Regions from separate parts of the Psychrobacillus sp. FSL K6-1415 genome, predicted to be linked through region 2. Evidence: a T-box and tRNA genes for the amino acid it is inferred to sense, from the RefSeq annotation. Region 2 holds a T-box; the other holds one or more tRNA genes.

Region 1 (7,744 bases), 750 kb from region 2:
GACATCAAATCTGAAAAAAGTTATACTAATAAAGTCGCCAAAACGACTTGAACAATATGAACATTGAAAACTGAACATGCAAAACGTTAAGACATACAGCTTATCAACTAACTTAGTTAGTATGATAGCAAAACAATTTTGACATCATTTAATGATGATGCCAGCAAAACAAAATGAGCTTTTAAACTAGTTCTATTTGTTGGGTTTCGAGATGCAAGTAGTTCAAGGAAACAAGTGAGTGAAAGAGGGAGCGTACTAACGTACGTGACCGACTGAACGAACGAAGTTGACGAAGAAATGCGCCGCATATCGAAAGCCAACTATTATGGAGAGTTTGATCCTGGCTCAGGACGAACGCTGGCGGCATGCCTAATACATGCAAGTCGAGCGAATGACGAAGAAGCTTGCTTCTTCTGATTTAGCGGCGGACGGGTGAGTAACACGTGGGCAACCTGCCCTGTAGATTGGGATAACTCCGGGAAACCGGGGCTAATACCGAATAATCCATTTCCTCACATGGGGAGATGTTAAAAGACGGCATCTCGCTGTCACTACAGGATGGGCCCGCGGCGCATTAGCTAGTTGGTGAGGTAACGGCTCACCAAGGCGACGATGCGTAGCCGACCTGAGAGGGTGATCGGCCACACTGGGACTGAGACACGGCCCAGACTCCTACGGGAGGCAGCAGTAGGGAATCTTCCACAATGGACGAAAGTCTGATGGAGCAATGCCGCGTGAGTGAAGAAGGTTTTCGGATCGTAAAACTCTGTTGTGAGGGAAGAACAAGTACGAGAGTAACTGCTCGTACCTTGACGGTACCTCATTAGAAAGCCACGGCTAACTACGTGCCAGCAGCCGCGGTAATACGTAGGTGGCAAGCGTTGTCCGGAATTATTGGGCGTAAAGCGCGCGCAGGCGGTCCTTTAAGTCTGATGTGAAATCCCACGGCTCAACCGTGGAAGGTCATTGGAAACTGGGGGACTTGAGTACAGAAGAGGAAAGCGGAATTCCAAGTGTAGCGGTGAAATGCGTAGAGATTTGGAGGAACACCAGTGGCGAAGGCGGCTTTCTGGTCTGTAACTGACGCTGAGGCGCGAAAGCGTGGGGAGCAAACAGGATTAGATACCCTGGTAGTCCACGCCGTAAACGATGAGTGCTAAGTGTTAGGGGGTTTCCGCCCCTTAGTGCTGCAGCTAACGCATTAAGCACTCCGCCTGGGGAGTACGGTCGCAAGACTGAAACTCAAAGGAATTGACGGGGGCCCGCACAAGCGGTGGAGCATGTGGTTTAATTCGAAGCAACGCGAAGAACCTTACCAGGTCTTGACATCCCGCTGACCGGCCTAGAGATAGGCTTTTCCCTTCGGGGACAGCGGTGACAGGTGGTGCATGGTTGTCGTCAGCTCGTGTCGTGAGATGTTGGGTTAAGTCCCGCAACGAGCGCAACCCTTGATCTTAGTTGCCAGCATTCAGTTGGGCACTCTAAGGTGACTGCCGGTGATAAACCGGAGGAAGGTGGGGATGACGTCAAATCATCATGCCCCTTATGACCTGGGCTACACACGTGCTACAATGGACGGTACAGAGGGTCGCAACCCCGCGAGGGTGAGCAAATCCCATAAAACCGTTCTCAGTTCGGATTGTAGGCTGCAACTCGCCTACATGAAGCCGGAATCGCTAGTAATCGTGGATCAGCATGCCACGGTGAATACGTTCCCGGGCCTTGTACACACCGCCCGTCACACCACGAGAGTTTGTAACACCCGAAGTCGGTGGGGTAACCCTTACGGGAGCCAGCCGCCGAAGGTGGGACAGATGATTGGGGTGAAGTCGTAACAAGGTAGCCGTATCGGAAGGTGCGGCTGGATCACCTCCTTTCTAAGGATAATATCGGAATACGAATCTTTATTCGTATCTTAACGTTTTGCAGTTCAGTTTTGAATGTTCATTTTTATATGAAGATTCAACTCTTGCTCCTGCGATTACTCGTCGCAAAGTGAGCAAACCTTTGTTCTTTGAAAACTGGATAAAACGACATTGAAACAATAAACAACAAGAAATTCTGTTGTGATTATTTACGTAATCACAACGTGTAAGACTTTTTAACTTTTAGGTTAAGTTAATAAGGGCGCACGGTGAATGCCTTGGCACTAGGAGTCGACGAAGGACGGCACTAACACCGATATGCTTCGGGGAGCTGTAAGTGAGCTTTGATCCGGAGATTTCCGAATGGGGAAACCCACTGTTCGTAATGGAGCAGTACATTTGCGTGAATACATAGCGCATCTGAGACACACCCAGGGAACTGAAACATCTAAGTACCTGGAGGAAGAGAAAGAAAAATCGATTCCCTGAGTAGCGGCGAGCGAAACGGGAATAGCCCAAACCAAGAGGCTTGCCTCTTGGGGTTGTAGGACACTCTACATAGAGTTACAAAGGAATGAGTTAGACGAAGCGATCTGGAAAGGTCCGCAGGATAGGGTAAAAGCCCCGTAGTCCAAAATTCATTCTCTCTTGAGTGTATCCTGAGTACGGCGGAACACGTGAAATTCCGTCGGAATCCGGGAGGACCATCTCCCAAGGCTAAATACTACCTAGTGACCGATAGTGAACCAGTACCGTGAGGGAAAGGTGAAAAGCACCCCGGAAGGGGAGTGAAATAGATCCTGAAACCGTGTGCCTACAAGTAGTTAGAGCCCGTTAATGGGTGATAGCGTGCCTTTTGTAGAATGAACCGGCGAGTTACGATTACATGCAAGGTTAAGTTGAGAAGACGGAGCCGCAGCGAAAGCGAGTCTGAATAGGGCGAATGAGTATGTGGTCGTAGACCCGAAACCAGGTGATCTACCCATGTCCAGGATGAAGGTAAGGTAACACTTACTGGAGGTCCGAACCCACGCACGTTGAAAAGTGCGGGGATGAGGTGTGGGTAGCGGAGAAATTCCAATCGAACCTGGAGATAGCTGGTTCTCTCCGAAATAGCTTTAGGGCTAGCCTCAAACGTTAGAATCTTGGAGGTAGAGCACTGTTTGGACTAGGGGCCCATCCCGGGTTACCGAATTCAGACAAACTCCGAATGCCAATGATTTATGTTTGGGAGTCAGACTGCGAGTGATAAGATCCGTAGTCAAGAGGGAAACAGCCCAGACCACCAGCTAAGGTCCCAAAGTATTTGTTAAGTGGAAAAGGATGTGGCGTTGCTTAGACAACCAGGATGTTGGCTTAGAAGCAGCCATCATTTAAAGAGTGCGTAATAGCTCACTGGTCGAGTGACGCTGCGCCGAAAATGTATCGGGGCTAAACAAATCACCGAAGCTGTGGATTGATACCTTTGGTATCAGTGGTAGGAGAGCGTTCTAAGGGCGTTGAAGTCAGACCGGAAGGACTGGTGGAGCGCTTAGAAGTGAGAATGCCGGTATGAGTAGCGAAAGACGGGTGAGAATCCCGTCCACCGTATGACTAAGGTTTCCTGAGGAAGGCTCGTCCGCTCAGGGTTAGTCGGGACCTAAGCCGAGGCCGATAGGCGTAGGCGATGGATAACAGGTTGATATTCCTGTACCACCAAACCACCGTTTGAGTAATGGGGGGACGCAGAAGGATAGGGTAAGCATGCTGTTGGTTATGCATGTCCAAGCAGTAAGGTGTGAATGTAGGCAAATCCGCATTCTATAACATTGAGCTGTGATGGCGAGGACGTATGTCCGGAGTTCCTGATTTCACACTGCCAAGAAAAGCCTCTAGCGAGGTGATAGGTGCCCGTACCGCAAACCGACACAGGTAGTCGAGGAGAGAATCCTAAGGTGAGCGAGAGAACTCTCGTTAAGGAACTCGGCAAAATGACCCCGTAACTTCGGGAGAAGGGGTGCTCTTTTGGGTGCATAGCCTAGAAGAGCCGCAGTGAATAGGCCCAGGCGACTGTTTAGCAAAAACACAGGTCTCTGCAAAACCGTAAGGTGAAGTATAGGGGCTGACGCCTGCCCGGTGCTGGAAGGTTAAGAGGAGTGCTTAGCGCAAGCGAAGGTGCGAATTGAAGCCCCAGTAAACGGCGGCCGTAACTATAACGGTCCTAAGGTAGCGAAATTCCTTGTCGGGTAAGTTCCGACCCGCACGAAAGGCGTAACGATCTGGGCACTGTCTCAACGAGAGACTCGGTGAAATTATAGTACCTGTGAAGATGCAGGTTACCCGCGACAGGACGGAAAGACCCCGTGGAGCTTTACTATAGCTTGATATTGAATTTTGGTGCAACTTGTACAGGATAGGCAGGAGCCTTAGAGCCCGGAGCGCCAGCTTCGGAGGAGGCGTCGGTGGGATACTGCCCTGGTTGTATTGAAATTCTAACCCATACCCGTAACCCGGGTAGGAGACAGTGTCAGGCGGGTAGTTTGACTGGGGCGGTCGCCTCCTAAAGTGTAACGGAGGCGCCCAAAGGTTCCCTCAGAATGGTTGGAAATCATTCGAAGAGTGTAAAGGCAGAAGGGAGCTTGACTGCGAGACCTACAAGTCGAGCAGGGTCGAAAGACGGGCTTAGTGATCCGGTGGTTCCGCATGGAAGGGCCATCGCTCAACGGATAAAAGCTACCCCGGGGATAACAGGCTTATCTCCCCCAAGAGTCCACATCGACGGGGAGGTTTGGCACCTCGATGTCGGCTCATCGCATCCTGGGGCTGTAGTCGGTCCCAAGGGTTGGGCTGTTCGCCCATTAAAGCGGTACGCGAGCTGGGTTCAGAACGTCGTGAGACAGTTCGGTCCCTATCCGTCGTGGGCGTAGGAAATTTGAGAGGAGCTGTCCTTAGTACGAGAGGACCGGGATGGACACACCGCTGGTGTACCAGTTGTTCTGCCAAGAGCATCGCTGGGTAGCTATGTGTGGACGGGATAAGTGCTGAAAGCATCTAAGCACGAAGCCCCCCTCAAGATGAGATTTCCCATTACGCAAGTAAGTAAGATCCCTCAAAGACGATGAGGTAGATAGGTTCGGGGTGGAAGCGTGGCGACACGTGCAGCTGACGAATACTAATCGATCGAGGACTTAACCAAATTTTGTTTAATGTAACAATGTCGTTTATCCAGTTTTGAAAGAATAAATTTTTTATTAAATAACCCTTGAAAAATTCTGCAGAGTTGTTATAATAAAGCATGTCTTTCAAAAGTATTCAAGTCTAGTGATGATGGCGAAGAGGTCACACCCGTTCCCATACCGAACACGGAAGTTAAGCTCTTCAGCGCCGATGGTAGTTGGGGGTCTCCCCCTGTGAGAGTAGGACGTCGCTGGGCTTGCAATAAATACATAATTTACCCAGGAGGATTAGCTCAGCTGGGAGAGCATCTGCCTTACAAGCAGAGGGTCGGCGGTTCGAGCCCGTCATCCTCCACCATATATTTACTCCTGCCGGAGTAGCTCAACTGGTAGAGCAACTGACTTGTAATCAGTAGGTTGAGGGTTCAAGTCCTTTCTCCGGCACCATTTTTAGAGCCATTAGCTCAGTTGGTAGAGCATCTGACTTTTAATCAGAGGGTCGTAGGTTCGAATCCTACATGGCTCATCACTTTATAGTGAATAATGTATGCGGGTGTGGCGGAACTGGCAGACGCACTAGACTTAGGATCTAGCGCCGCAAGGCGTGGGGGTTCGACTCCCTTCACCCGCACCATTTAATTTAATAACCGAGCGGAAGTAGTTCAGTGGTAGAACACCACCTTGCCAAGGTGGGGGTCGCGAGTTCGAACCTCGTCTTCCGCTCCAAAGATTCACTAAAGTGCCGGGGTGGCGGAACTGGCAGACGCACAGGACTTAAAATCCTGCGGTAGGTGACTACCGTACCGGTTCGATTCCGGTCCTCGGCACCACTTTTATGAAAAACATATGCGCTCGTAGCTCAATTGGATAGAGCACTTGACTACGAATCAAGAGGTTGCAGGTTCGAGTCCTGCCGAGCGCACCATATTTGACGGGAAGTAGCTCAGCTTGGTAGAGCACTTGGTTTGGGACCAAGGGGTCGCAGGTTCGAATCCTGTCTTCCCGACCAGTTATTATTTTCGGGGCCTTAGCTCAGCTGGGAGAGCGCCTGCCTTGCACGCAGGAGGTCAGCGGTTCGATCCCGCTAGGCTCCACCATTTAAAAAAAGTTTGAAATCTTGGCGGTGTAGCTCAGTTGGCTAGAGCACTCGGTTCATACCCGAAAGGTCGTGGGTTCGACTCCCTCTGCCGCCATCTTAAGGACCTTTAGCTCAGTTGGTTAGAGCAGACGGCTCATAACCGTCCGGTCGCAGGTTCGAGTCCTGCAAGGTCCACCATCAATATCTTGGAGGAATACCCAAGTCTGGCTGAAGGGATCGGTCTTGAAAACCGACAGGCGGGTCATACCGCGCGGGGGTTCGAATCCCTCTTCCTCCTCCATTTTAATCTAATTGATGCAGGTGTAAGCCGAAGAATGTGTCTCACTATTTTTAAGCAATGTACCATCGATTTTGTAAATATATTAACGTCGCGGGGTGGAGCAGTGGTAGCTCGTCGGGCTCATAACCCGAAGGTCGCAGGTTCAAATCCTGTCCCCGCAACCAAATGGTCCCGTGGTGTAGCGGTTAACATGCCTGCCTGTCACGCAGGAGATCGCCGGTTCGATCCCGGTCGGGACCGCCATTTATATATGAATGTTAATACATATCAATTGGAAATTTGGCTTGAATAATTAGCTTAATTTAAAATTGAAGAGGCTCAGTAGCTCAGTCGGTAGAGCAAAGGACTGAAAATCCTTGTGTCGGCGGTTCGATTCCGTCCTGAGCCACCATTTAATGCGGGTGTAGTTTAGTGGTAAAACCTCAGCCTTCCAAGCTGATGATGAGAGTTCGATTCTCTTCACCCGCTCCAAAATAATGGGCCTATAGCTCAGCTGGTTAGAGCGCACGCCTGATAAGCGTGAGGTCGATGGTTCGAGTCCATTTAGGCCCACCATTATTCCGAAGTAGCTCAGTGGTAGAGCAATCGACTGTTAATCGATCGGTCGTAGGTTCGAGTCCTACCTTCGGAGCCATATATGGGGAAGTACTCAAGTGGCTGAAGAGGCGCCCCTGCTAAGGGTGTAGGTCGGGCAACCGGCGCGAGGGTTCAAATCCCTCCTTCTCCGCCATATATTGGCCCCTTGGTCAAGCGGTTAAGACACCGCCCTTTCACGGCGGTAACACGGGTTCGAATCCCGTAGGGGTCATACTCAAAAAAAGGTAACCAATCATTGGTTACCTTTTTTTATTTTATTCCTTTCTCTTTTTCTATGTCGATGTATGGAACGGTCAGTCAATAGAATGCATACAACATAATGACCAGTGATAACGCATAAATAATGAACCCTAGGTTATATATAGAGTGAATTTAAAATATGATATCATTGCTATTGAAGGGAGAGGTTATAGTTGTTTCAAAAATTTAGTAAAGTTATGCTCATACTTGTACTAGCGTTAGGCTTCACAAGCTTAGGTCACATGCAAGCAGACGCAGCTACAAACAAAGTTATGTGGGGAAAAACAGAGTTAAAACAAGGGCAAATAGGTAAAGTAACAATTCTTGCAGACACGAATTTAGTTAAAGTTGGCTCCAATGGATCACTTAATAAAGTACGCACACTAAAAAAAGGTGATGAATATAGAGTCTATACGTATAAGGGAACAAATGGTGGCTTATATGGAGTAGGGGCAAGTAGTTTCATACAAAAAGGTTCTAAAGTGAAATATGAAACTCCATCTAAAAG
Region 2 (12,996 bases):
TTAATAAAAATCAAATAGAACCGGTCTTGTTTAAAGATGCCATAGAAGCCCTTTTTGATAAACAGGTTCCTATTTTATGGGAAAGTGAGCACGAAGGTTTTATCATAGAGCAGCAAATGATGGAAGAGGAAAGCATTTCATACGAACAGATAATCGATATTTTAATGAGCGATTTATATGTGAAAATTAACTTTTTTGTTGGGCCATACAAAAAGGATATTGTTGAGCTAACACCGCACTACAATTCATTAACCAATGTGGCCAAACGCGTTTTCCTTTATACGAACAAATCGGTAGTGACATATGTGGAAGCCATACCATTTATACTAACAAAGCAAACAGAAGAAGGATTGCGATTGGATATTTCTAAAACTATATTGCAAGAGTACATAAATGACGAAGAGACGATTAAAATGATAGAGACTTTTTTCAAATGTAATTTAAATCTTTCGGAGACAGCAAAAATCCTCCATCTGCACCGAAACAGTTTACAATATCGATTGGATCGTTTTGTTGAGAAGACAGGGATTGATATTCGTCAATTTCATGATGCGATGACTGTATCCTTGGCATTACTAGCTAGAAAATGACTAGTTTTAGTAAATATACACTAAGTTCTTCCTGATCTTTGTGCACTATTCCCATTTCTTGAAAATTTAAAATATAGTATTCTATTAATAATGAAAGCACTTACAATTCAAGGGGGAATCAGGTTGGCTGAACTTAAGTTAGTAAATATTAAAAAGGTATATGACAATAACGTAGTTTCTGTAGAAAACTTCAATTTAGAAATACGGGATAAAGAATTTTTAGTATTAGTTGGCCCATCGGGTTGTGGGAAATCAACTACATTACGTATGATTGCTGGATTAGAAGAAATTTCTTCAGGAGATTTATTTATTGGTGATAAACGAGTGAATGATGTGCCACCAAAAGATCGTAATATTGCGATGGTTTTCCAAAACTACGCGCTTTACCCACATATGGATGTATACAATAATATGGCTTTCGGATTAAAACTTCGTAAATTTAAAAAAGATGAGATTAAAAAACGTGTAGATAACGCTGCAAAAATTTTAGGATTAGAAAGTCTGTTAAATCGTAAGCCGAAAGCTCTTTCTGGTGGTCAACGTCAACGTGTAGCGCTAGGTAGAGCGATTGTTCGGGATGCGGAAGTTTTCTTGATGGATGAACCATTATCTAACTTAGATGCAAAGCTTCGTGTGCAAATGCGCGCTGAAATTCAAAAGCTACATAGCCGTTTGCAAACTACAACGATTTATGTAACGCATGACCAAACAGAGGCTATGACTATGGCTACTAGATTAGTAGTTATGAAAGATGGGATTATTCAACAGGTTGGCGCACCAAAAGAGGTTTACGACGAGCCAGATAATGTATTCGTCGGTGGTTTCATTGGATCTCCAGCGATGAACTTTTTAAATGGTAAGTTGGTTGGCAATCATTTTGTGATGGATGATGTAAAATTGTTAGTACCGGATGGTAGGCTTAAAATTCTTCGCCAGCAAGGATATGACGGAAAGGATATAATTCTTGGTATTCGTCCAGAGGATATTAATGACGAGCAAGTATTCCTAGACTTTTCTCCTGAAACAAAAGTGAATGCATCTATAGAGGTTGCTGAGTTAATGGGTGCTGAAATTATTCTTTATTCGCAAGTAAACAATCAAAACTTCGTTGCACGAATTGATTCGCGGTTCAATATTTCAGCAGGGGATACAATAGACTTAGCATTTGATCTTAGTAAAGCACATTTCTTTGATAAAGAAACGGAACAACGTATTAAATAAAGAAGAAAACCGCCAAAGTAAATTCTTTAGCGGTTTTCTTCTTTTAAACTATTTGAATATTCCTCGTTATCAAACTAGTTGTAATTCCTACAAAAAAGATTGTAATAACCGACAGGAATAACGTATCAGCAGACAATAATAGCCCCCCACATAGAACAACGATGGTATCAATAATAAAGATAAGTATACCTACATTTACCCCTGTTTTATCACTTAGTAACTGAGCAACTAAATCTGTGCCTCCTGTACTTGTCTTAAACCGTAGCATTAAGCCAATGCCTAGACCAACAAAAATTCCACCTAAAATTGAGCTATATATCGCCTCAATATGTATGAAGCCTACTATTGGCTGTAAAAAATCAATCAAAAAAGAGGATATGATCATCCCATGCAAACTATTATAAAAATATTCTCTATAATTGAACCAAGCGATGATAAAGATTGGAATACTAAAAAAAATAATCATTAACCCTGGCTTTAAAGCCCATAGATAATTTAAAATCAAGGCTATTCCAATGATACCACCATCTAACACTTTATATGGTATTAAAAATAGATTAATACCTAATGCTATAAAAATACTCCCACCTAGTATAACTAAGCCTTTTCTCATTAAACGCATCTCATCACTCCCAAGGATACCCATGTATATAGAATATGAGAAAATGAAAGTGAAAATGTAAAAAAACTTGGTTTTGTTAAAGGAAAAATTGGGTTACTACAACTATGTTATTAACACCTAACCGAGTCAATTTCAAAATTACCTTTTTCATTTTAAATCAAGGATATTTGTGTGATTTTCAATTCTTTGATTCGTTTTTATAATATCGTTGATTGGAGAGGAAGGTGACGACTCCAGATACTTTTATGAATAATTGAATCACCCTACAATATATTCAGCCTTTATACAATAATAAAGGGAAAACGATAGTGTGTAACGAATGTTTTAAGGTGCTGAAAAGTTGAAAACGATATTTAAGGAGAATGTTGTAGTGGAAAATTACATAGTAGTAGAGGAATTTAATCAAATACAATTAGAAGAATTACATAGCTTATTTAAAAACGAATGGTGGACACAGAAGCGCTCACTTACTGAAATTAGGAAGTTGTTAGACAATAGTAGTGTAGTACTTGGCTTGATAAACAATAAAACTGGAGAATTAATAGGGTTTGCAAGGGTAAATTCAGATACTTTATATAGAGCATTTATATTTGATGTTATTGCTAAAGAGGATTATAGAAATAGTGGTATCGGTACTATGTTGATGAACAGAATTCTAGAGCATCCTCAAGTTAAAGATGTTGAGAGAGTAGAACTTTACTGTCCCGATAGGTTAATTCCGTATTACGAGAAATTTGGTTTTTCAACAGATGTAAATGGAAGTAAATTAATGAGAATTAGTAATAACATTATTAGATGATTTAGTTAAATGTGAATATCATTTAAATGGTATATTTTTACAATTAATATCAAGAGGAATTTGACTGTACAAAACTAAGATGCAGGTAATGTTGGGGGATAAATATGAAATTAAAAAGTGTCAACATGGAAGAACAAATGAAGCATTATAATGTACTAGGTTTAAGTATTGCTTTGCTTGAGAACGGTCAAATTATCGGAACACAAAATTACGGCTTATTAGCAGCAGGAAGCGATAGAAAAGTAAATGAGAATTCTATCTTCAGTGCCTGTTCTATTAGCAAGTTCTTAACAGGAATGATTGCTTTAAAACTAGTAGAGGAAAGATTTCTCAACTTAGATGAAGATATAAATAAAAGACTAGTATCGTGGAAAGTACCAGAAAATGAATTTACTAAAAATAGTAGAGTTACATTGAGAAACTTACTTAGTCATCTATCTGGAATTAAGGACCCAGAAGGGAGTTTTTTAGAACTAAATTTTGAGTTAGGTATTCCTTCGATGGTTGAATTATTAAACGGGACAACTCCTTATTGTAGAAATCCTATTAGAGTCCAGTGTGAACCAGAGAGTGAATTTCACTATTCAGATGCCGGTTTTTGTATTGTGCAGCAACTTATTGAAGATGTTGTTGGAAAACCGTTTTATCAAGTGGTGAATGAGTTAATTTTTAAGCCATTAGGAATGGGAAATAGCTATTTAAATACAAAGACAATAATAGAAATGGATAAAAAAGAATTTTCTTATGGTCATAATAAAAACGGTGAATTGATAGATCAAAACTATGCTATATATCCATATCCAGCTGCTTCTGGATTATGGACAACTTCTTTAGATTTAGCCCGATTACTTCTTGAACTACTTAATGCTCTAAGAGGAGAGAGTAAGCTTGGTATTTCAAAAAGGTTAGCAAACGAAATGATTACACCGCAAAAAGGGAGGAGTTGGACTGGATTAGGCGTGTTTCTAGAAGGTCCCGAAATAGATTTAGAAATTACATCACTTGGTTGGGGAGTAGGATTTCAATGTATGATGGTAGCACTTCCAAACATTGAAAAAGGGGCAGTTATCATGACGAATGCAGAATTAGGTGTTCATCAAATGGAAGGAATTATCGGACAAATATATAAATCACTTATGTCTTAAATTACACTTTCTTTCTATTACAAGTTTGCAAAGTTGAATGTGGCTGTGAAACTCTAGTTTTACATGGTAAAATATACTAGATAAGTATAAAATATTAAACGAATGGAGAATGAATAAGTGAAATCAATCAAAATATGGACAGGTTTTTTAACTTGTTTACTGTTTTTATCTTTTTCTTATGAAGAAGCATCCGCCGAGTCAACATGGACATCTAAATGTTCAACATATGGAGAAATTAAGCCAAATCAAAACCCAACTTTTCAGCATATAAACTGCCTACTTACGAATGCGGCTTTAGAAGCAAATATTCCGCCCGAAGTAGTAAAAGCCGTGGCTTCAACAGAAAATGGTAATTGGAAACAATTTGATGATAAAGGCCAACCTATAATCTCAAAAGATAATGGGATAGGTCTTATGCAAATTACCAATCAATTAGATTATAATCAAGAAAAATTGAAATCCGATATCACATACAATATACAGGTAGGCGTCGAAATTCTTAGTAAAATGTATAATCGCACAGATCTTCCAAAAATAAAAGATGCTGGACCACAAGTAATCGAAAACTGGTATTTTCCTGTAATGGCATATAACGGTACAAAGCCTGTTAACAGTCCAATATATAAATCTAGTGGATTAAAGAATAAGAATGCTTATCAAGAAAAAGTATTTTCATTTATTGAAAGAGATAGTTATATAAATGATACGAAATTAGGTCAGTTTCCATTTAGTACAGCTGACTTTGAATATGATTCTAACAGTAGTGACAATATTGGATTCCGTAAGATGGATTATACATTAACTGATCAGCTACATGCCTCTGCATATCACTTTCATATCGGCGACAAGGTATCGATAACAGAAGACACTGTAAATTTAAGATCAAAACCTAGTACTTCTTCTGTTCCAAAATCTATATCCAAAAACTCTACATTAATTATTGATGGGAATTTTTTGTTTGACCAATCTTTAACAAGTTTAAATCAATTCGTATGGTACCCAGTTAAGACGGAAGATCAAAAGTTAGCCGGTTATATTTCCTCTGCTTACATTACGAAGAAGTTGGGTGCACCTGTAAGAGTTATGTGGGGAAAAACAGAACTTAAACTAGGGCAAATAGGCAAAGTGACTATTCTATCTAATACAAACTTAGTCAAATTGGCGAACGACGGTTCACTAAATACAGTCCGTCCTTTGAAAAAAGGAGAGGAGTACCGAGTATATAGCTATAAGGGTAATCATGGTGGTTTATATGGTGTTGGTGGAGGAAGTTACGTTCAAAAGTCCACAAAAGTAAAATACGAAACACCATCTAAAAGAAAGTTAGCATTACTTACAAAATAACCTGCACAAAGTAAATGACCCTTTAGCAATGATTTTTATTGTTCAAAAAATCTATACTGCATCCTGTTAATTTATATGCCACTTACTCCAATACCTTATACGTTGGAGTAAGTGGCATTTGTTAATTTATTTACTTGAGTTATTTTCTAATTGCTTATATATACAATTATCCGTTTTTCTAAAATTGATCATCATTGATAACGTGCAAGGTGGCGACTCCAGAGAGCGCAGGGCGCCCTCTGTGACCAATGACGTCCTTTTGACCCACAGAGATGGAAGTTGTGCACACGGAAAGCGTCCGCTTGGAGAGCAATTAAAAGTCGATAAAGAAGGAGTAACATTTTTTATGTAGAACTTATTGTAAAGGAAGAGTTTTTACTGAAGAAGACTACCTATAAAAAATAGAGAATAACTCAATATATTATTTTAATCATAAATTAGGAGGGGAATTTTTTGAGTAAGAAAATTTATAACGGTAGGTTTATTGCTAGTACAGATGAGACTTTTGTTTTATTTTTTATTGGCATGCGTATTAATAAAATCTTTTCATTTACAAAGTGGGTACCAGTTTTTCGTGCAATGGGACCTATGATAAAGGAATTGTACCAGAACCCTGAATTAGGATTTATTCACACTGAATTTCTTCTAAATTGGAGGGGAGTTACACTGATCCAGTATTGGAAGAGCTTTGAGGATTTGGAGGCATATGCTCATGGGAAAACTCATTCTGTAGCTTGGAAATCTTTTAACCAAAAGATTAAAGATGATGGAAGTGTTGGGATTTACCACGAAACATACATAATTGAAAAGAGTGCATCGGAGGCTATATATAATAATATGCCAAGGTACGGGCTTTCCAAAGCTTTTTCTCATATTCAGGTAGTTTCGACGACAGATACAGCAAGGAGTAGAGTAAGTAAATAATGTATCTATGCCAGTTATTTTAACACAACCAAACTAGCAGTATGATATAGTTTTTGCTCACCCTGCCATCAATTTCTTTTGCAATTACTAAAAATTTTCTATCTTTTGTTTTCACTATGTTATGATAATTTCATCATAACTTATTGGCAACAGGGGGATTTTTTGTGAAACGTTTTATGCAGTGGATGCTAAGGTTAGGTGTTGCATTCATCGGTATTCTACTAATCAGTGGATTGCCAATTCTTATTAATGGTTTTCAAAAAGGAGAGCTTTGGTGGAGAGAATATGGTGAACATTTACTCGTGATTTTTCCAATGAATCGTTTCCTAGATACATATTATAGTAGTTATATTGGGGAGTATATCATCTATTCACTAGAAATATTATTTTTAGCACTGCTTGCTGCAGTTATTTTCGCTTTATCATTCACCATAATTACTATGCTTTTTAAGGAACGTTCTCGACAAAGAATCAAGACATTATTTTTCTTTTTAGAGTCATTACCAGATATTCTAGTTATCTTGCTTATTCAATTACTAGTTATCTTTGTGCATAGACATACGGGTGTTTTTATGTCAATCGCATCAACTGGAGGAGAAAAAATCTACCTGCTCCCAGTTTTTTGTTTAATGATTTTGCCGATGGTTCAGCTTTACCGCTTAAGTATGCTGACTTTTGAAGCAGAAGAAAGAAAGTTGTATGTAGAGCTTGCTAGATCTCTTGGGTTTAATAAGGTTATCATTTTACTTTTACATATTTTTCGAAATGCAATCATTAGTATTTTCTTTCAATCTAAAAAAACGATGTGGTTTATGCTGTCAAATTTATTCATCTTAGAGCGTATGTTCAACATGCCTGGAATTATGTTCCACTTAATTGAGCATATGTCTGGAGAATTATTTTTAATAACTGTTTGTAGCTTTTTCATACCAGTGTTTATAATATATAGCTTTTTGGAGTGGTACTTTTTACGTCGGACAAGTCGTGGTGGTGCTGCTGTATGAAATTGCTATGGAAACAACCCTATTTTGTATTTGGTTTTCTCGTAATAGCTTTCTTTCTTATCGGCAGCTTTGTATTTGAATGGATAAATGGCCCAGATCCGAAACAAACCTATTTTTTAATGGAAAAGGGGCGAGTGATTGAGGCTGCGCCACTTTCTCCAAGCTGGCTGCATCCTTTAGGGACCGATCAATATGGCTATGATATGTTCGCTAAAATTATGCTCGGTGCAAAATATACGATTATTTCCGCTATGGGGGTTGCTGCCGTACGAATGCTAATAGCTGTGCCTTTAGGATTTGCAATCGGGACATATTGGCAAAAACGTCGCACCACCATTAATAGTTTCATCGATCCTCTTCATTATGTACCTATGACGATTTTTTCCTATTTAATGCTCTATCCTGTGTTATGGGAGCCGATGGAAGGATTCTCCACAACTGTCTGGGAGCGTATTGTCATACAAGTCGTTTTAATGGCCATTATTACAGTGCCGATTGTTTCTGCACTTATTGGCAATGAAGCGAACTTATTGTATCAGCAGGAATATATTTTAGCCTCGAGAACTCTAGGGGCAAGTAAGTCCCGAATTATTACTAGACATCTATTCCCAATGATGCGAGAAAAGCTATTCGTTTTATATGGTCAGCAGGTCGTAGAAACATTAGTTGTCTTCACTCATTTAGGACTTTTACAATTGTATATCGGAGGGACAGATGTCAGTTATGATCCAATGATGGGTGATCCCCCTAAATCGATTGCCTATGAATGGGCAGGTCTTTTTGGATCCTCCTTCCGTTATTTGCAGGGAGTTCCTTGGTTGCCGCTAGGTCCAGCTATTTGCTTTGCACTTGTCATTTTAGCCATTGCTTCGATGATAGAAGGCTATACTCGAGCTGTTAGTGGTCAAGTGAAAATACCAAGGCGTAAGAAAGTCTCTTTTGTCTCAGATAAAACTGTGGAGTGGAATCAACAGCAACTAAAAGAAAAAATGCAGTTACTTTATAAGGAAAAACAAAAACTGTAGAAAGTTATCTGCAGCTTTTGTTTGGAACATTTATTCTTCTACTTTTTTACCTCTTGTTAACTTTTCAAATGGTTTCATTTCTTTATCCCGTTTTGGAAGATAGTTGAATGGATTTCTTTCTTGAGCAAATTCTTCTTTTGCATTCAATTGAATACCGATTTTAGCACCAGCAGTTGCCGTTGGATCATTTACTATATTTTCTTTTTTACCATCCAAATGTGGTGTGGGATTCACATGTGGATTGTCACTTCTTCGTGGCATTATATCATCTCCTTTGTAGTTAATATGACAAAGGAGAGGTGGTTCTATTCGAGGTTTGTGTTTTCCCTTTTTACTAAGCAAATTTATTTTACAAATGAATCGAGGTTTTAACAATGACGACTATGCCAATTATTGAAACGTCAAGATTATTATTAAGAGAAGTTACAAACGAGGATGCTTCTGACATGTTACGCTATTTGTCAGATAAGGATGTTGTAAAACATATGGGATTGGAACCTTTTCAATCTGTAGAAGACGCTCTAGATGAAATCAGTTGGTATCATTCTATCCGCAAAGATGAATCTGGCATTAGATGGGGAATTACGCTAAAAGATGCTGGAAAGGTTATCGGAAGCTGCGGATTTCTTAATAGAAGTACAAAAAATTACCGTGCTGAGGTAGGATTCGAATTGAGCAAAGAATATTGGGGAAAAGGAATTGCTTTTGAAGCTCTAGAAGCAGTTATTAAGTTTGGTTTTAATCATTATTCATTCGAACGAATCGAAGCCTTGATCGAACCAGCCAATGCCCCTTCACAAAAGTTAGTGGAGAAACAGGGGTTTAAAAGAGAGGGCTTACTAAGACATTATGAATATACTTGTGGAAAATTTGATGATTTGTATATGTATTCTATTTTAAAAGATGATTTAGACAGTTGACATAATTTTGAACTTCTTGTAAGATATCTAAAATCATAATGTTAAATTCATTGAAGAAGAGAGTAGTCGATACGAGACTGGGAAGCGAGTTAGGGATGGTGGGAGCCTAATACACGAAGAATCGATGAACCGCACTTTGGAGAAATGTCCTGAAAGTCTAGTAGGGAAAATCGGGGAAGGCACCTCGTTACGAACGGAAAAGCGGTCACAATTGTGGCAACTAGAGTGGTACCACGGGAATTTTAGCTCTCGTCTCTTATTTAGAGACGAGAGCTTTTTATATGGGAGGAAAATACATGAACCTGACAAATCAAATCGCAAATGTCATTTCAATTGCTTTAGAAAATGAATGGACTGCTGAACAAGTAGAACTGTTACTGGAAAAGCCAAAACAGACAGAATTGGGAGATATTGCATTTCCTTGTTTTACATTAGCCAAAAAATTCCGTAAAGCTCCACAGCAAATAGCGCTAGAGTTAAGTGCGAAACTAGAGGATCAATTAATAGCTAGCGTTCAAGTTGCTGGTGGATACGTGAATATTTTCCTCAATCAAGCTTTTGTTACAAACCAAGTTTTACATTCTATTATGACGGATTTACAGAAGTATGGAAGTAAAAATAGCATGCATGAAAAAATTGTAATCGATTTTTCCTCACCGAATATAGCGAAGCCTTTTTCCATGGGGCATCTACGTTCAACTGTAATCGGTAACTCCTTAGCAAATATTGCGGAGAAGAATGGGTATGAAGCTATTCGCATTAATCATCTAGGAGATTGGGGTACACAATTTGGCAAGCTAATAGTTGCTTATAAATTATGGGGAAGCAAAGAGAAAATACTTGCAGCACCTATTGAAGAGTTATTGAAGATTTATGTACATTTTCATGATCTGGCAGAAAAAGATGATTCTTTAAATGATCAGGCTCGTGCAGCTTTTAAATTACTTGAAGAAGGTGACGAAGAGGCTCTAACCCTATGGAATTGGTTTAAAGAAGCATCTTTAAAGGAGTTCCAAATAATATATGAACTTTTAGGAGTTCATTTTGACTCTTATGCTGGGGAGGCTTTTTATAATGATAAAATGACTAGAGTAGTTGACGACTTAAAGAAAAAGGGATTGTTAATTGAATCTAACGGTGCTTTTGTAGTAGAAATCGAAGATATGCCACCTAGTCTGATTACCAAAAAAGATGGGGCGACTCTTTATGCGACACGCGATCTAGCAGCAGCTATGTATCGTCATCAAACATTTCATGCGTGTAAAACGTTTTATGTTGTGGGGAATGAACAAACACTTCACTTTAAACAACTTTTTTCTGTACTAGAAAAAATGGGATTTGAATGGTCCAAAAATCTAGTGCATGTTCCATTTGGTATGATGCTCAAAGACGGTAAAAAAATGTCTACACGTAAAGGTAAAGTCATATTGCTTGCGGACGTAATAACTGATGCTATTAAGACTGCTCAGCATAATATTGAAGAGAAAAATCCAACATTAGAAAATAAGGAAGAAGTTGCAAAACAAGTTGGAGTAGGTGCAGTGATTTTCAATGATTTAAAAAATGACCGGATGAATGATATTGAGTTCTCGTTGGAACAGATGCTTAACTTTGAGGGAGAAACTGGTCCTTATGTACAATATACCAATGCTCGAATTTGTTCATTGCTTCAAAAAGGTAGCTTTGAGGCTGAAGCATTCACTTTTTCTTCTATTGGGGTTGAAGCTTGGCCAATTATCCAGCTACTCGAGGATTTTCCACGTGTAGTAGAAAAGGCATTTGATAATGCGGATCCATCCCAAATTGCAAAGTTCAGTTTACTGCTTGCGCGCCAGTTCAATAAATATTATGCTAGAACAAAAATTTTAGCAGATGATGGAACGACTTCTTCTAAGTTAGCATTCGCATTTTCAGTTTCTGTTGTCCTGAAGGAATCCTTACGACTTCTAGGTGTACCAGCTCCAGAGAAAATGTAATACTAATAGAACTCATATACAATTAGATTAATTAACACTCCCGCTAGCCTGGGAGTGTTGTTTTATTTGAGGGCTATATGAAGGGATTTTTGACCTTAGATAGAATAAGTATGGTAGTACGTATTGGAGGATAGTTGATAAAGATAATTGAATCAGTATAAAAGCTTAGGATGCATATTTCCTAGAAAAAATATAACCGGGAATAGTGCAGATATAGCAATTCTAACTGCAAATACAATCGAACTTTCTCATTATAGTTCTCATTATCGGAAATCTGGACGAAGCCATTGAGCCGTGAAATCATTTAATCTTTCCATCGAAGTAATTGAGTCGAAAATGTGGATGATGCCATTGAACAAATCAATGAGTTAAACCGGAGGAAATAAGAAAGGAAGGCTTATATGAAAAAAAGAGAAGTGGATCAATCTGACTATTATGACCAAAAGCTTTTGCCGCTCGATGACCAACTATGTGAACTTTTAAAACAACGTAAAGACCTTTCAAACAACAATCCAGGTGTTCCACCAATTGAATCGATCTCCGATTGGGCGGAAAAGTATGGAGTTTATGAGGATTTGTTAAACTCGTTGTTTGGATTATTGAGAAATGAGGAAATCTTTCGGCCACAGGTTGAACCAACTAATTTCAGAAGACATCTGCCAGTTATGAAAGCGATTGAAAAGGATGAACGCTTATACTCAATTACATTCATTCGGCAGTTTGATAATGCAAGTGTAATATACCTTACTATAGATTGGGATGCCCCGAACATTTCCGATCCTCTGGAGGAAATGCGTCGGAGTCGTTCTGAAGGTGCTTTATATCTATACATCAATGATAATTTTGATTGTCGTCCTACTGGAAAAAGAGGATCGGAAGGTCATTTTACACACAAATTTATTGTATCTCCAGCACTTCCAGATGATTTAACCGGATTAAGTTTAATTTTTACTGAGTATAAGAGTCATTTAAAAGAGAACCTTACCGGTCTCGAATTTGTCATTAATCTCGAATAATTAAAAGCATTCCTACGATAAGAGCGTTTTTTCATACACTAGTATTTACCATTGAATAAGAACTTGTGTTCGTAATATACTATAAAGAACGTAAGTTCCTAGAAGGGAGTAAATAATATGTATGAGGGACTAAAAAATCGGCAAATTATATGCATTGATATACGAAGTTTTTTTGCAAGTTGTGCAGCAGCAGACGCAGGTCTGGATGTTACGAATACCCCGATTGCGGTCATCGGAAATTTGCAGCAAAAAGGAAGTATCGTGCTTGCTGCATCTCCACCTATGAAAAAACAGTTTGGTGTAAAGACTGGAACTCGTTTGTTTGAAATACCAGATCATCCTTCGATACATCTTATCGAACCTAAAATGGAGTTTTTCGTTCGAGTATCGATGGAAATTACACGCTATTT

What was found. A T-box is a leader RNA that pairs with one kind of tRNA and senses whether it is charged. The one in region 2 lies ahead of argS (arginine--tRNA ligase), so its partner is inferred to be a tRNA-Arg.
Region 1: it encodes a tRNA-Arg, which carries the amino acid that the T-box ahead of argS (arginine--tRNA ligase) is inferred to sense. The anticodon was not compared.

The regions. Positions count from the first base shown of each region.
Region 1 is NZ_JBBOOQ010000001.1:2,890,704-2,898,447, reverse strand. It holds rRNA gene MKY60_RS13815 (16S ribosomal RNA) at 323-1,877, shown strand; rRNA gene MKY60_RS13810 (23S ribosomal RNA) at 2,112-5,040, shown strand; rRNA gene rrf (5S ribosomal RNA) at 5,162-5,277, shown strand; tRNA gene MKY60_RS13800 (tRNA-Val) at 5,303-5,378, shown strand; tRNA gene MKY60_RS13795 (tRNA-Thr) at 5,392-5,467, shown strand; tRNA gene MKY60_RS13790 (tRNA-Lys) at 5,474-5,546, shown strand; tRNA gene MKY60_RS13785 (tRNA-Leu) at 5,570-5,654, shown strand; tRNA gene MKY60_RS13780 (tRNA-Gly) at 5,672-5,746, shown strand; tRNA gene MKY60_RS13775 (tRNA-Leu) at 5,762-5,850, shown strand; tRNA gene MKY60_RS13770 (tRNA-Arg) at 5,869-5,945, shown strand; tRNA gene MKY60_RS13765 (tRNA-Pro) at 5,953-6,029, shown strand; tRNA gene MKY60_RS13760 (tRNA-Ala) at 6,042-6,117, shown strand; tRNA gene MKY60_RS13755 (tRNA-Met) at 6,140-6,213, shown strand; tRNA gene MKY60_RS13750 (tRNA-Ile) at 6,220-6,296, shown strand; tRNA gene MKY60_RS13745 (tRNA-Ser) at 6,307-6,399, shown strand; tRNA gene MKY60_RS13740 (tRNA-Met) at 6,489-6,563, shown strand; tRNA gene MKY60_RS13735 (tRNA-Asp) at 6,567-6,642, shown strand; tRNA gene MKY60_RS13730 (tRNA-Phe) at 6,715-6,790, shown strand; tRNA gene MKY60_RS13725 (tRNA-Gly) at 6,797-6,870, shown strand; tRNA gene MKY60_RS13720 (tRNA-Ile) at 6,878-6,954, shown strand; tRNA gene MKY60_RS13715 (tRNA-Asn) at 6,959-7,033, shown strand; tRNA gene MKY60_RS13710 (tRNA-Ser) at 7,039-7,129, shown strand; tRNA gene MKY60_RS13705 (tRNA-Glu) at 7,136-7,207, shown strand; gene MKY60_RS13700 (hypothetical protein) at 7,410-7,744, shown strand, end outside.
Region 2 is NZ_JBBOOQ010000001.1:2,142,054-2,155,049, reverse strand. It holds gene MKY60_RS10090 (PucR family transcriptional regulator) at 1-590, shown strand, start outside; gene MKY60_RS10085 (ABC transporter ATP-binding protein) at 714-1,811, shown strand; gene MKY60_RS10080 (YitT family protein) at 1,855-2,433, opposite strand; gene MKY60_RS10075 (GNAT family N-acetyltransferase) at 2,804-3,232, shown strand; gene MKY60_RS10070 (serine hydrolase domain-containing protein) at 3,337-4,377, shown strand; gene MKY60_RS10065 (transglycosylase SLT domain-containing protein) at 4,495-5,721, shown strand; gene MKY60_RS10060 (DUF4188 domain-containing protein) at 6,175-6,645, shown strand; gene MKY60_RS10055 (hypothetical protein) at 6,810-7,649, shown strand; gene MKY60_RS10050 (ABC transporter permease) at 7,646-8,674, shown strand; gene MKY60_RS10045 (hypothetical protein) at 8,705-8,935, opposite strand; gene MKY60_RS10040 (GNAT family N-acetyltransferase) at 9,049-9,594, shown strand; T-box leader at 9,636-9,854, shown strand; gene argS (arginine--tRNA ligase) at 9,891-11,570, shown strand; gene MKY60_RS10030 (hypothetical protein) at 11,972-12,586, shown strand; gene MKY60_RS10025 (Y-family DNA polymerase) at 12,704-12,996, shown strand, end outside.